2 regions of the Paraliobacillus sp. JSM ZJ581 genome follow, and region 2 is predicted to be linked to the other one. Evidence: a T-box and tRNA genes for the amino acid it is inferred to sense, from the RefSeq annotation. Region 2 holds a T-box; the other holds one or more tRNA genes.

Region 1 (6,532 bases), on a different contig from region 2:
GGAACTACTGTTACTGCGTTTATTATTGGTATTGACATTGGTCAATACGCATTACCAATTTTAGCGACAGGAGCTTTTCTAATATTCTTCTTTAAAAACAATCGTATTATTTTCTTAGGGCAAACGATTTTCGGTTTTGGTGCATTGTTTTTTGGGTTAGAATTAATGAGTTCTGGTATGTCACCATTACGTGAAGTACAAGCTTTCCAGGACTTGACGATAAGCATGAGTGACAACTCTATATTAGGTGTTATTATTGGAACAATCTTTACGTTTATTGTTCAAAGTTCTAGTGCAACAATTGGTATTTTACAGGAATTATTTAGTAACGATGCAATTGAGCTCCAAGCTGCCTTACCAGTGTTATTTGGTGATAACGTTGGTACAACTATCACTGCCGTATTAGCTTCGATTGGAGCAAGTATTGCCGCTAAAAGAGCTGCTTATACACATGTTATATTTAACTTGATTGGTACAACTATCTTTGTTATCTTAATAGGTCCGTTTACGGAAGTTGTTATGTTTTTACAAGCACAATTTAATTTGAATGATCCAATGACGATCGCATTTGCTCACGGAACGTTTAATGTAACGAATACATTAATGCAATTTCCATTCATTGGTGGTCTTGCTATGTTAGTGACAAAACTAATTCCAGGTCAAGATGTATTAGTTGAATATAAACCAAAGCATCTAGATCCTATCTTTATTCAACAGTCGCCTTCTGTTGCATTAGACCAAGCAAAAGAAGAAATACTTCATATGGGAGAATATGCACATAAAGGTTTAGTAGAAACAAGTCAGTATTTAAATACACATAACCAAAAGCATGCAGAATTGGCGATGCAAATAGAGGGTGCTTTAAATAATTTAGATAGAGAAATAACCAATTATCTTGTTCAATTATCAGGGATATCGTTCTCAGATCAAGAAAGTGCAAAACACACAGCATTATTAGATTCTGTTAGAGATGTAGAACGTATTGGTGATCATTTTGAAAATATTATTGAATTAATTCAATATAAAATATCAAATAAGATTCACTTAACAGCGCAAGCAAAACTTGATTTAAATGAGATGTTTGATCTCACTGCAATTACTGTAAAGCAAGCTATTCAATCATTAGGAGATATGAACCGAGAAACAGCATTAGAAGTGGCTCATAAAGAAAACCAGATTGACCAAATGGAGCGTACATTCCGCAAAAAGCATATTATACGGCTAAATGAAGGTGAATGTACTGGATCAGCTGGTATTGTATTTGTCGATATTTTAAGTAATTTAGAGAGAATCGGTGATCACGCAGTGAATATAGCAGAAGAAGTATTGCAAGGTAAGACTCCAGAACAACAATAAGAAAAATAAATTAGGGCTATCTTTAGACTAAGGTAGCCCTAAATTGAAAAAAAGCTTGAATGTTTTAGTAGGACATGCTATATTATTTTTGTTGCTGAATTTTTTCGTAAAAAAACTTGTTGACGTTTTGTTAATTACATGATATATTATATATCGTCGCTTAAGAGATTAAGATGTAATACATATTATTCCACAGTAGCTCAGTGGTAGAGCAATCGGCTGTTAACCGATCGGTCGTAGGTTCGAATCCTACCTGTGGAGCCATTATGGCGGTGTAGCTCAGCTGGCGAGAGCGTACGGTTCATACCCGTGAGGTCGGGGGTTCGATCCCCTCCGCCGCTACCATATATAAAATTTAATAAAGGCAATGTTTTATGGCGGTCGTGGCGAAGTGGTTAACGCACCGGATTGTGGTTCCGGCATACGTGGGTTCGATCCCCACCGGTCGCCCCATATATAACTTGGACCCTTAGCTCAGTTGGTTAGAGCTATCGGCTCATAACCGATCGGTCGCAGGTTCGAATCCTGCAGGGTCCATCATTTTTTTATAATACGGAGGAGTACCCAAGTCCGGCTGAAGGGATCGGTCTTGAAAACCGACAGGGGCTTCACGGCTCGCGGGGGTTCGAATCCCTCCTCCTCCGCCATTTATACATAAAACCGTTATTTTCGGCTCGGTAGCTCAGTCGGTAGAGCAACGGACTGAAAATCCGTGTGTCGGCGGTTCGATTCCGTCCCGAGCCATCGAAAAACAAGCAAATTAATTTGCTTGTTTTTTTTGTTATAAATATTGTATACCTTGGTTAAGAGGATATCGCACTTGTATAACATGTGATAAAGTGGTAAAGCATGAGTATTGTTGATTAAAATATTATATTAGTCATGCATAATACAGGTTAATATGAGAACTATATGTTAAGTAAGAAAAAATACTATGGATAATAAATGTTTTAAAATTAAGTTTAATTATATGAAAAAAAGGAATATATCAACAGATGGTAATTGGACTAAATGTGATTTAAGCATATAAATTGCAACTAAGTTCTACCTTTGTTACCATTAGACTAAAGGAAAAACGAAAATTATGTGAACGTTTTTCTTACATAATTATTAAGGAGGAATATATTATGGCAAAATTTGAATTACCTGAATTACCTTATGCATATGATGCATTGGAACCACATATTGACAAAGAAACGATGAACATTCACCATACGAAACATCATAATACGTATGTTACAAAATTAAATGCGGCATTAGAAGGGCATGCAGATTTACAGGATAAATCGTTAAACACTTTAATTGCTGATTTAAATAGTTTACCTGAATCCATTCAAACAGCAGTACGTAATAATGGTGGTGGACATGCGAATCACTCTCTTTTCTGGACGTTATTATCACCAAATGGTGGTGGAGAGCCTTCGGGTGAAGTAGCAACAAAGATCAGTGAAACATTTGGTGATTTTGATGCATTTAAAGAAAAATTCACTGCAGCTGCAACTGGTCGCTTCGGATCAGGTTGGGCATGGTTAATAGTAAACGATGGTGAGCTTGAAATTACGAGCACTCCAAATCAAGATAGCCCAGTAATGGAAGGGAAAACCCCAATTTTAGGCCTTGATGTTTGGGAACATGCTTATTATCTTAAATATCAAAATAGACGTCCTGATTACATTTCAGCTTTTTGGAATGTTGTGAATTGGGATGAAGTAGAAAAATTATATCAAGCAGCAAAATAATACTATATAGTAGTGGAAATAAAGCTTAATAACCGATAATTAGAAAAGAACTATCATTCCAATATGTTTTGGATGATAGTTCTTTTTTTTGATCGAGCAAATAGCTTAGTCATTAAGATATGTGATACTTCTACGGCAACAGCACGAGCAGGAAATCAACCGGCTGAAAAATGGATGTTAGTCTAAAACCACCATGATCAGTTGCAACGTCTAACTGACTTAGATTATGTGAGCTAGAAGCAGTGTATCTGGAAAGGACGCGTATTTTACTAGTGCCTATCCTCCTATAGTAATATTGATCATACATTTTTTCTGTTTAAAATAATGTATGATCTTGGACGCTTTTTTGTAGATAGTAAATTACAACAATTAGAAGTGTGAAGAATATTTAATGTGGTTATCCTTAAAGTGAGTTACAGTAGATGAAAAACTAGGTTATTTTATCACATGAGTCAATTTCATAATTTCTGTTTTTAAAAATCCAAAGAGATACAGAATTTTAAAGTTGGATTTTAAAAAACAGAAATCATGCGGCTTTTTTCTGGTTTAATTGTGCATTAATACGTTCTGTAGCTAGTTTGGAACGTTGTAAACAAGTGTTACCATATCAAAATGGACTTTCGCACGTTCTCCAGTGCGGTATCGAACATTGTTAAGCTGAAAAAATCCCTTGAGATAGGGTTGACACGTTCTACAGCGGTACGATGGTTGAAAATATTTTTCCAAGCCACCGAACCACGAGCTGGCGCAGTGTGTTTTCGAAGGTCTTGAGTTATTTTTACTTTAAAAACCTTTTGACAGATACCTTCGTTGGCTAAAGGACAGTCACTACATTCTTTTGTTCTGGTGTATTTTGACGCTTCATATTTTGAATCGAAGCTATCATAACAATACGAGTGCTCACGAAAACAGGTTGGTGCAAAATATTTGTCATACCCTAGAAGTTCTCCTTCATTTCGCTTGTTGTATGCAATCACAGACTGGTGTCCCATCCGATGCACTTGTTCATAAATGGGTTCAAAATCATAACCGGCATCCATCGTGTGATAACGCAAGGATAAGAAACCTAAGTGTTCTTGAACAGTTTTCAGTAATGGGATGGCAGCCTTCCCATTATTTAGATTACCTGAAGAAAAAAGAGACCCCAAACATACTAAGATTAGTAGTACAAAACCAAGGCCATGGTTTTGTGCTACTATTTTTTTATAGTAGAAGTGAAGAAAGGCCGATCTAACTTTGGGATCAATACTGAATCCGCACCCTAAACAGGCTCACTTCACGCCCTTATTTGAATCAATTTACCATAGAGACCGTGTATAAGAAAATGGAATCGAAAAGGTTATGTGAAGGCTTCTATGAGTAATTAACTGGAGGAGACGAGATGAAACATGTAATTGCGTTTGATGTAAGTAAAGGTAAAAGTACGGTGGTTATTTATAACTTTGATTGTAAAATTAAGCGAGACACTAAGAAAACTAAAAAAGACATGTCATGATATACTCAATCTAAAACCGACTAAAGTTAAGGAGAGTGTACCTGACATGTCCTACACCCATCTTACCAAAATAGAACTCATATTCATAGAAGAATATTTTTCAATCGGTCTTAAGGGGCGGCAAATTGCCGAAAAGCTCAAACGAGGTCATGAGGCGATTTATCGAGTCATCAGACAACTAAAAGAAGGAAAAACAGCGATTGATATCTATCTTGAATACAAGAAAAACAAGCAAAAATGTGGTCGTAAACCGATTCAACTTTTCAAAAATGAAGTGGATTACATCAACGCAAAAGTAGAGGATGGTTGGACTCCAGACGTCATCGTTGGTAGAAAAGAAAGACCCATCTCTTGTAGTATGCGTACACTTTATCGGCAGTTTGAAAAGGGTGTTTTCAAACAAGAGAAATTACCGATGAAAGGGAAAAGAAAACCAAATGGTCACCAAGAAAAAAAGAGGCAAACAAGCATTTAGACGTAGAATCGATGAGCGGAATCGAGAACATCTAAACTACAAATATGAATTTGGCCATCTAGAAGGTGACGCCATTGTTGGTAACAAACACAAGAGCGCGATAATCCCTTTGGTTGAGTCGTTAAGTAAATGCATCATTGCGATCAAACCTAAAGGCAGAAAAGCCCAAGATATTGAAGAAGCACTAAACGGCTGGCTGCAAGGCGTTCCTAGACACCTATTCAAATCCATTATCTTTGACTGTGGCAAAGAATTTTCGAATTGGAAAAACGTCAGTAATAATCATGATATTGACATCTATTTTGCCGATCCAGGAACGCCATCACAAAGAGGATTGAATGAAAATTCGAATGGTCTACTACGTAAAAAAGGTCTACCAAAAGAGATGGATTTCAATTCTGTTACACAAGAATATATATCAAATGTTGCTTCTAGAAGAAACAACATTCCAAGAAAATCATTAAATTATCAAACACCAATTGAGTGTTTTATGAAGCATGTCGGCAAGGATACTTTGTCTCGCTTAATTTGACAAATAAAATAATCAAAAACGCTGTATATATGAAGGGAAAATAAAGCAATACCAAGTAGACTTTGAATCACTACGTGAGCGAATGGTATTGTTAGAACAACAATCGGGTCAAAGGCCGGAAATTGTTTTTGAAGCAACTGGAAGTTTATTCAATGGCTCTGGAAAAACACCTTCAAGATCTTGGATACATATATTGTCGCTTAAATCCACTTGAGGCAAAACTTCAGACAGCAGCTATGCGAAGAAATAAGACCGATAAAAGCGATGCGCATGAGTTGGCTAAAACACACTTTAAAATGAATCGTAAGCCAACATTTAAACAAGACACCTATTATAATCAAATGCGCGCCCTATCACGATATTACGATGAAGTTGATGAAGAATTAACGCAATTAAGGGGGGGAAATGCATGCGATTTTACATTTATCTTTTCCAGAACTAGAACGAGTGATTACACCGAGCTCAGCATTCTTTTTAAACATCGTTCAATTATATCCGCATCCATCATTTTTATTGGTACATTCTAAAAAAGTAATTAGAAATAGGCTGAAAAAGAATACCAGAAAAATCTTTCTCTTAAACTACCACCTGCTTTAGCAGACGGTAGTTTAAGAAGGGAGGAGTATATAATAAGGTTTGAATTCTATAGTTCAAATGCAATTAAACTCATAATTGTTAAATGTCTAAAATCGCTAAAAATAGGATTATTTCTAAATATGTATATTTTTAAAAAAAAAGGAAACCCATTGACGTTTTTAGGGAAAAAGTGTTAGTATTAAATTAATAAAACCGACCGTCGGTTTTGAATGAGGGGAAAATAATTTATGAGGCAACAAGAAAAGACAAAAATAGTAAAAGAAAATATTTTAAATGAATCATTAATCTTATTTGCAGAACAAGGTTATGAAGGTACTTCCTTGCAAGATATTATGAAT
Region 2 (6,532 bases):
GCTATTTTAGTATTGACTTATCTTATTCCAAATGGTGTCAGAGTGTTGTTTAGCTGGTTTATTTGGTAATAACAATTGGTATTATAGGTGAAGATGATGTAGGTGAGTAAATGGATATATACCAACATTTCAGAAAAGATGAACAACCGTTTATTGATCAAATGCTAACGTGGAAAGAACAAGTTGAGATACAACATAGAACCAAGTACAGTGATTTTTTAGATCCAAGGGAACAACAGATTTTAAAGAGTCTAATTGGAAATGATGAACAATTTGTTCTTGAATTTTTTGGTGGGGGAGAGCAATCGGAAAGACAACAAGCGATATTATCTCCTTATTACCAATCAATTAACTTATCTGATTTCCCAATTGTATTGTTACAAGCTAGTTATCCGAATAAATTTGTTACAATAAAACATCGAGATGTTTTAGGTGCATTTGTATCCCAAGGGTTAGCAAGGCGCAAATTAGGAGATATTGTCATTGATGAACATAATATTCAAATTGCAATAGCTGAGGATGTTGCTTCTTTTGTCGAATTGAATTTAAAAACGATAAAAAATGCATCAGTACAATGGGTTAACGTATCATTTGATCAAGCGATAATAAGTAAAGAGCAATGGTATGAACGACAAGCCGCAGTAAGTAGTTTGCGGTTAGACGTATTAATAAAAGAAATTTATCGTGTTTCTAGACAAGCAGCAGTACAAGCGATAACAAGAGGGTTAATTAAGGTCAATTTTAAAAAAGTTGAAAACCCTGCTTTTCATGTTCAATCTGGTGATACCTTTTCTTTTAGAGGGAAAGGGCGTAGTAGATTAATCGAATTATTAGGTCAATCAAAAAAAGGTAAATGGATGATTAGATATCATATTTTAAATTAATCAAGCAGGAATTTCTCTATAAATGTCGAAATGTAACTATAACGATGAAAAATACACAACACTTCATAAGGAGGTGGCCATTGTGCCATTGACACCATTGGATATCCATAACAAAGAGTTTACACGTGGTTTTAGAGGTTACGACGAAGATGAAGTTAATGAATTTTTAGATCAGGTAATTAAAGATTACGAATTAGTGATGCGAGAAAAAAAGGAATTAAAACAGCAAGTAGAGGATATGAAAGAAAGATTAGGACATTTCTCAACTATCGAAGAAACATTAAATAAATCGATTTTAATTGCTCAAGAAGCAGCTGAAGAAGTGAAAGGAAATGCTACAAAGGAATCGAAATTGATCATTAAAGAGGCTGAAAAAAATGCTGATCGAATTATCAATGAAGCATTACAAAAGTCTCGCCGTATTGCTATTGAAGTTGAGGAATTAAAAAAACAAGCAAAAGTATTCCGTATGCGTTTGAAAATGCTTGTTGAAGCTCAGTTAGAGTTAATTGAAAACGATGATTGGGATGGATTACTCGATACAGAGATGGATGATGTATATCTCGATCAAGAAGAGTCGAAAACAAATCATTATTAGTCCTTGACGTTTTTCGTATTTTTACATATAATTCATTCACATAAGGTGATAATAGAATTAATATATTGAATAGCAATGAAAGGGAGAGTAAAGTAAGAAATGCTGTTTAAGCGAGTTAGGAATTGGTGAAAGCCTAATACAGTTTCTTATTTGAAGATCACCCTGAAGCTTCTTATTTGAAAATTAGAGTAAAATGAGACGTCTACATCACGTTACGATGCTGAGTGGATGAAGGTAGATAACTATCTTCATTTATGAAGGGTGGTACCACGAGTCTTCTCGTCCCTTACAGGGATGTAGAGGACTTTTTTTATTTTTAAAATTGTAGTAATAGCATTGATTCAGTGATTAAGTGAGTGATTTATCTTTATCTAAGTGTAATCGAAAGTGCAAAATGATGATTCCGTCACCGTTTATACTTGAAAGCAAGTGGCAAGTGTACCCATAAAAAATCTAATTTTAAAAGTAAACAGGAGGAAACAAAATGGATTATAAAGATACGTTATTAATGCCAAAAACAGCATTCCCAATGAGAGGGAATTTGCCAAATAAAGAACCGAAAATGCAAGGAGAATGGGAAGAGAGCAATCTATATCAACAAGTACAAAAGCGTACAGAAGGAAGACCTTTATTTGTCTTACATGATGGACCACCTTACGCGAATGGTGACATTCACATGGGGCACGCGCTAAATAAAGTTTTAAAAGACTTTATCGTAAAATATAAATCAATGAGTGGTTTCCATGCACCGTATGTACCAGGATGGGATACACATGGACTACCAATTGAGCAAGCTTTAGCGAAGAAAAAAGTAAATCGCAAAAAAATGACTACAGCAGAATTTAGAACTAAATGTGAAGAGTATGCGTTGAAACAGGTAGATAATCAACGAACACAATTTAAGCAACTGGGTGTTCGTGGTGATTGGGAACATCCGTACATTACCTTAAATAAAGAATATGAAGCAGCACAAATTGAAGTGTTTGGTGAAATGGCTAAAAAAGGTTACATTTATAAGGGATTAAAACCTGTTTACTGGTCACCTTCATCTGAATCAGCGCTTGCAGAAGCTGAAATTGAATATCAAGATAAGCGCTCTGCTTCTATTTATGTAGCGTTTGATGTGAAAGAACCTGGTACATTACTAGATGGTGATGAGAAGTTCATTATTTGGACGACGACACCATGGACAATACCAGCGAACTTGGCAATTGCGCTTCATCCCGATCTTTCTTATGCAGTTGTAAAAGTAGCTGATCAGAAGTATATTGTTGCAGAAGATATGATTGATCAGATTGCGGAAGTATTAACTTGGGAAAATCCTGAAACTGTAAAAACGTTTAAAGGTAAAGATGCGGAGAAGTTAGTTGCTAAGCATCCATTATATGATCGTGATTCTCTTGTTATTTTAGGTGACCATGTAACAACAGAAAGTGGTACCGGTCTGGTTCATACTGCACCAGGACACGGGGAAGATGACTTTAATATCGCTAAGCAATATGGGTTGGATGTGCTATGTCCAGTAGATGAAAAAGGTGTGTTTACAGACGAAGCACCAGGATTCGAAGGTTTGTTTTATGATGCAGCAAATAAAGAGATTACACAAAAGCTTGAAGAATTAGGTGCATTACTACACCTTAACTTCATTACACACTCTTATCCACATGATTGGCGCACAAAAAAACCAACTATTTTCCGTGCGACAAATCAGTGGTTCGCATCAATTAAAGACTTTAGAGAAGATATTTTAGCTGAAATCAACCGAATTAACTGGTTGCCAAAGTGGGGCGAAACACGCCTGTATAATATGGTTCGTGATCGAGCAGATTGGTGTATTTCTCGTCAACGTACATGGGGTGTACCTATTCCAGTATTCTATGGCGAAGACAGAACACCAATCATTACAGATGAAACAATTCAACATGTGTCTAAATTATTTAGAGAGCATGGTTCTAATATTTGGTTTGAATGGGATGCAAAAGATTTATTGCCAGAAGGTTTCACATCAGAGCATAGTCCTAACGGTACATTCACGAAAGAAATGGATATTATGGATGTATGGTTTGATTCTGGTTCCTCGCATCAAGGTGTACTAGAAGAAAGGTCAGAATTACGTCGTCCTGCAGATGTTTATTTAGAAGGGTCTGACCAATACCGTGGTTGGTTTAATTCATCTATTTCAACTGCAGTTGCAGTGACAGGAAAATCGCCATATGAAACAGTAATCAGTCATGGATTTGCTTTAGATGGTAAAGGTCGTAAAATGAGTAAATCTGTCGGTAATGTAGTTGTACCGTCTAAGATTATGAAGCAATATGGTGCAGATATTCTTCGTCTATGGGTTGCATCTGTAGACTATCAAGCAGATGTACGAATCTCTGATGAGATAATCAAGCAAACTTCGGAAGGGTACCGTAAAATCAGAAACACATTCCGCTTTTTACTTGGAAACTTAGCAGATTTTGACCCGAAGAACCATGTAGTAGAGGATAATCAGTTGCAAGAAGTAGATCGCTATATGCTACTTCGATTACAACAATTAATTAAAAAGGTTACAAAAGCTTATGATGCGTATGATTTCTCTACTGTTTATCACGCCATTCATCATTTCTGTTCGATTGAATTAAGTGCATTCTATTTAGATTTTGCAAAAGATATACTGTACATTGAAGCTGAAGATAATGTTAGACGTCGAAGCATCCAAACGGTATATTATGAAATGATTACCAGCTTGGTGAAATTACTAACACCAATTCTTACACATACTGCTGAAGAAACATGGGGCTTTATTCCAGGTGTAGAAGAAGATAGTGCACAATTAACTGATATGCCAGTAGCTCGTGATATTGCTAACCAAGCGGATCTACAAGAAAAATGGGATCTATTTATGAATGTGCGTGATGATGTATTAAAAGCTTTAGAAGAAGCACGTGTTGAAAAGATCATTGGAAAATCTTTAGAAGCAAAATTAAAAATTGTTGCTAATAATGAACAAACAAAAAATCTTTTAGAAAACATTGCACATTTACACCAATTATTTATTGTTTCTGAAGTGGAGTTATCCTCTGAATTAACTGACGGAAAAGCTTATGAATATGTGACAGTTAAGGTTGAAAAGCATGAAGGTGAAAAATGTGAACGTTGCTGGGTAGCTGCTGATTCTGTTGGAGAAGTAGCTGAGCATCCAAGTTTATGTGTTCGTTGTGCTTCCATTGTCAGAGAACACTATCAAGATTAATTGTAAGCAACAGCTGCTATTAATCGTTTGAAAAATCTATATAAAATAAAAACGTCCAGCTCCATCTTAATAGATAGGGGCTGGACGTTTTTATGTTGCCTATGCATCTCTTCTGGCTTTTAAGTCATTCATAATGTACTTCATAATAATAAATCCAGTTAAGCCGCAAAGCATAATTAATATAGACATCGTTTCTTTAGAAAAAATTCCGCCTAGCGTAACGAAAAATGAACTAATCATCATGGAACCATTAAAAACTAAACCATACACAGCCATATAAGAACTTCGTTTATCATCTGTTGGTATACTTGCGAGGAAATCAGATTGGATTGGCACACGCATTAGCTCTCCAACGGTAGCGAGTATCATAAATCCAAATAATAACCAAACATTATCAAAAAAGCTTATACCAACATATCCAGCTGTGAAAATGGCAATAGACCATAAGAACGTGTTTCCTTCGTTGAAACGAGATATAAATTTTGTAATAAAAACAGTTAAAACAACAACGATAATTGTATTTTCAGATTTTAAGAAACCTACCATTTCAACGCCTGATACTCCAAAACCAAATATCTCTTGTACAGGCATATCATTATTTAACCGAATAGCAATATAATTTTCTAATTGATTTTCGATCGACTGGATAAGAAGACCAGCAATCACAAATAGAATAAATAGTTTATCTCCTGCGACATTTTTGTAACTATTAAACATTTGTTTTAGCACGTTTTTATTGTCGATCGTTTCAGATTTTTCCATCGTTTCGGAAATAAAAAAGATAATGAGTATGTTGGATGCAACGCTTGTTAAGGTCATCGTTAATAATAATTCAAATAAGTAATCATTAAAAGTTAATGCACCTAGTATTCCTCCTACTGCAAAGGCAAGATTGAAACTCCAATATAGCAACGCATAGACACCTTTTCGTTCGTTCGGCTTAGTAATATCAATAATCATAGCGTCACTAGCAGGCCCATCTAAACCAAAAGATGCTGTGATTAAAATAGCCATAAAAAATGTGATTTCAGGAGAAAGCCAAATCGAAGAGTTAGCGATTGTCATAATTGCAAAAGCAATCATACGGATAGTACTAGCTAAAACCATTAATTTCTTACGTCCAATCAAATCAGAATAATAGCCACCGTATAAACCTACAACTAAACTAATCAGTACGTTTGTAATTAGTAGGATCCCGGTTATTGTAGCACCAAAATAGTTTGCAAAATAAATAGCGATAAAAGGAAAGATTGCACCTGCTACCATATCTGTTAGAAAGATTTGACCGATTCTAATTTTTATATTTCTATGATAATTACGAAAAACATGCATAATTTTTTCTCCTTTTTCAACTTAGCAATCATTCAATGGGTAATACTGTTTTATAGCATATATTAATAATTATCTGGATAATACAGTCTCTGGTCGGATATTATCTCATACCCTACAATATAACAAAATTTCAACAGAAAAAACCTGATCGAAAAGAAAATATATTGATCACTAGTGTATTGTGCAATGGAATGAAGATTTACTTTATGGTAAAATGCATAAGAGTAAATTTAATCAGGAGACGGGGGAGACAGATGCGTTATTACATCATCGCATTGATCATTATTACGATTGATCAACTCACAAAGTGGTGGGTAGTTGCGAATATGGAATTAAGTGAAAGTATATCAATTATAGAAAATTTCTTTTATATTACATCACACCGTAATACCGGAGCTGCTTGGGGAATTCTTGCAGGACAAATGGGCTTTTTCTACATAATAACTTCTATTGTTATTGTTGTTATTGTATATTATATAC

The links. A T-box is a leader RNA that pairs with one kind of tRNA and senses whether it is charged. The one in region 2 lies ahead of ileS (isoleucine--tRNA ligase), so its partner is inferred to be a tRNA-Ile.
Region 1: it has a tRNA-Ile gene. The T-box ahead of ileS (isoleucine--tRNA ligase) is inferred to sense a tRNA for this amino acid. The anticodon was not compared.

The regions. Positions count from the first base shown of each region.
Region 1 covers NZ_JBISEP010000009.1:80,768-87,299, forward strand. Annotated here, with positions in the region: gene ACH6CY_RS07540 (Na/Pi cotransporter family protein) at 1-1,356, shown strand, start outside; tRNA gene ACH6CY_RS07545 (tRNA-Asn) at 1,546-1,620, shown strand; tRNA gene ACH6CY_RS07550 (tRNA-Met) at 1,625-1,701, shown strand; tRNA gene ACH6CY_RS07555 (tRNA-His) at 1,734-1,809, shown strand; tRNA gene ACH6CY_RS07560 (tRNA-Ile) at 1,820-1,893, shown strand; tRNA gene ACH6CY_RS07565 (tRNA-Ser) at 1,911-2,003, shown strand; tRNA gene ACH6CY_RS07570 (tRNA-Phe) at 2,028-2,100, shown strand; gene ACH6CY_RS07575 (superoxide dismutase) at 2,484-3,095, shown strand; partial or broken gene ACH6CY_RS07580 (transposase) at 3,622-4,243, opposite strand; partial or broken gene ACH6CY_RS07585 (IS30 family transposase) at 4,637-5,597, shown strand; gene ACH6CY_RS07590 (IS110 family transposase) at 5,726-6,124, shown strand; gene ACH6CY_RS07595 (TetR/AcrR family transcriptional regulator) at 6,422-6,532, shown strand, end outside.
Region 2 covers NZ_JBISEP010000001.1:310,285-316,816, reverse strand. Annotated here, with positions in the region: gene ACH6CY_RS01655 (YggT family protein) at 1-69, shown strand, start outside; gene ACH6CY_RS01650 (YlmH family RNA-binding protein) at 111-884, shown strand; gene ACH6CY_RS01645 (DivIVA domain-containing protein) at 967-1,482, shown strand; T-box leader at 1,549-1,772, shown strand; gene ileS (isoleucine--tRNA ligase) at 1,967-4,720, shown strand; gene ACH6CY_RS01635 (MFS transporter) at 4,820-6,052, opposite strand; gene lspA (signal peptidase II) at 6,307-6,532, shown strand, end outside.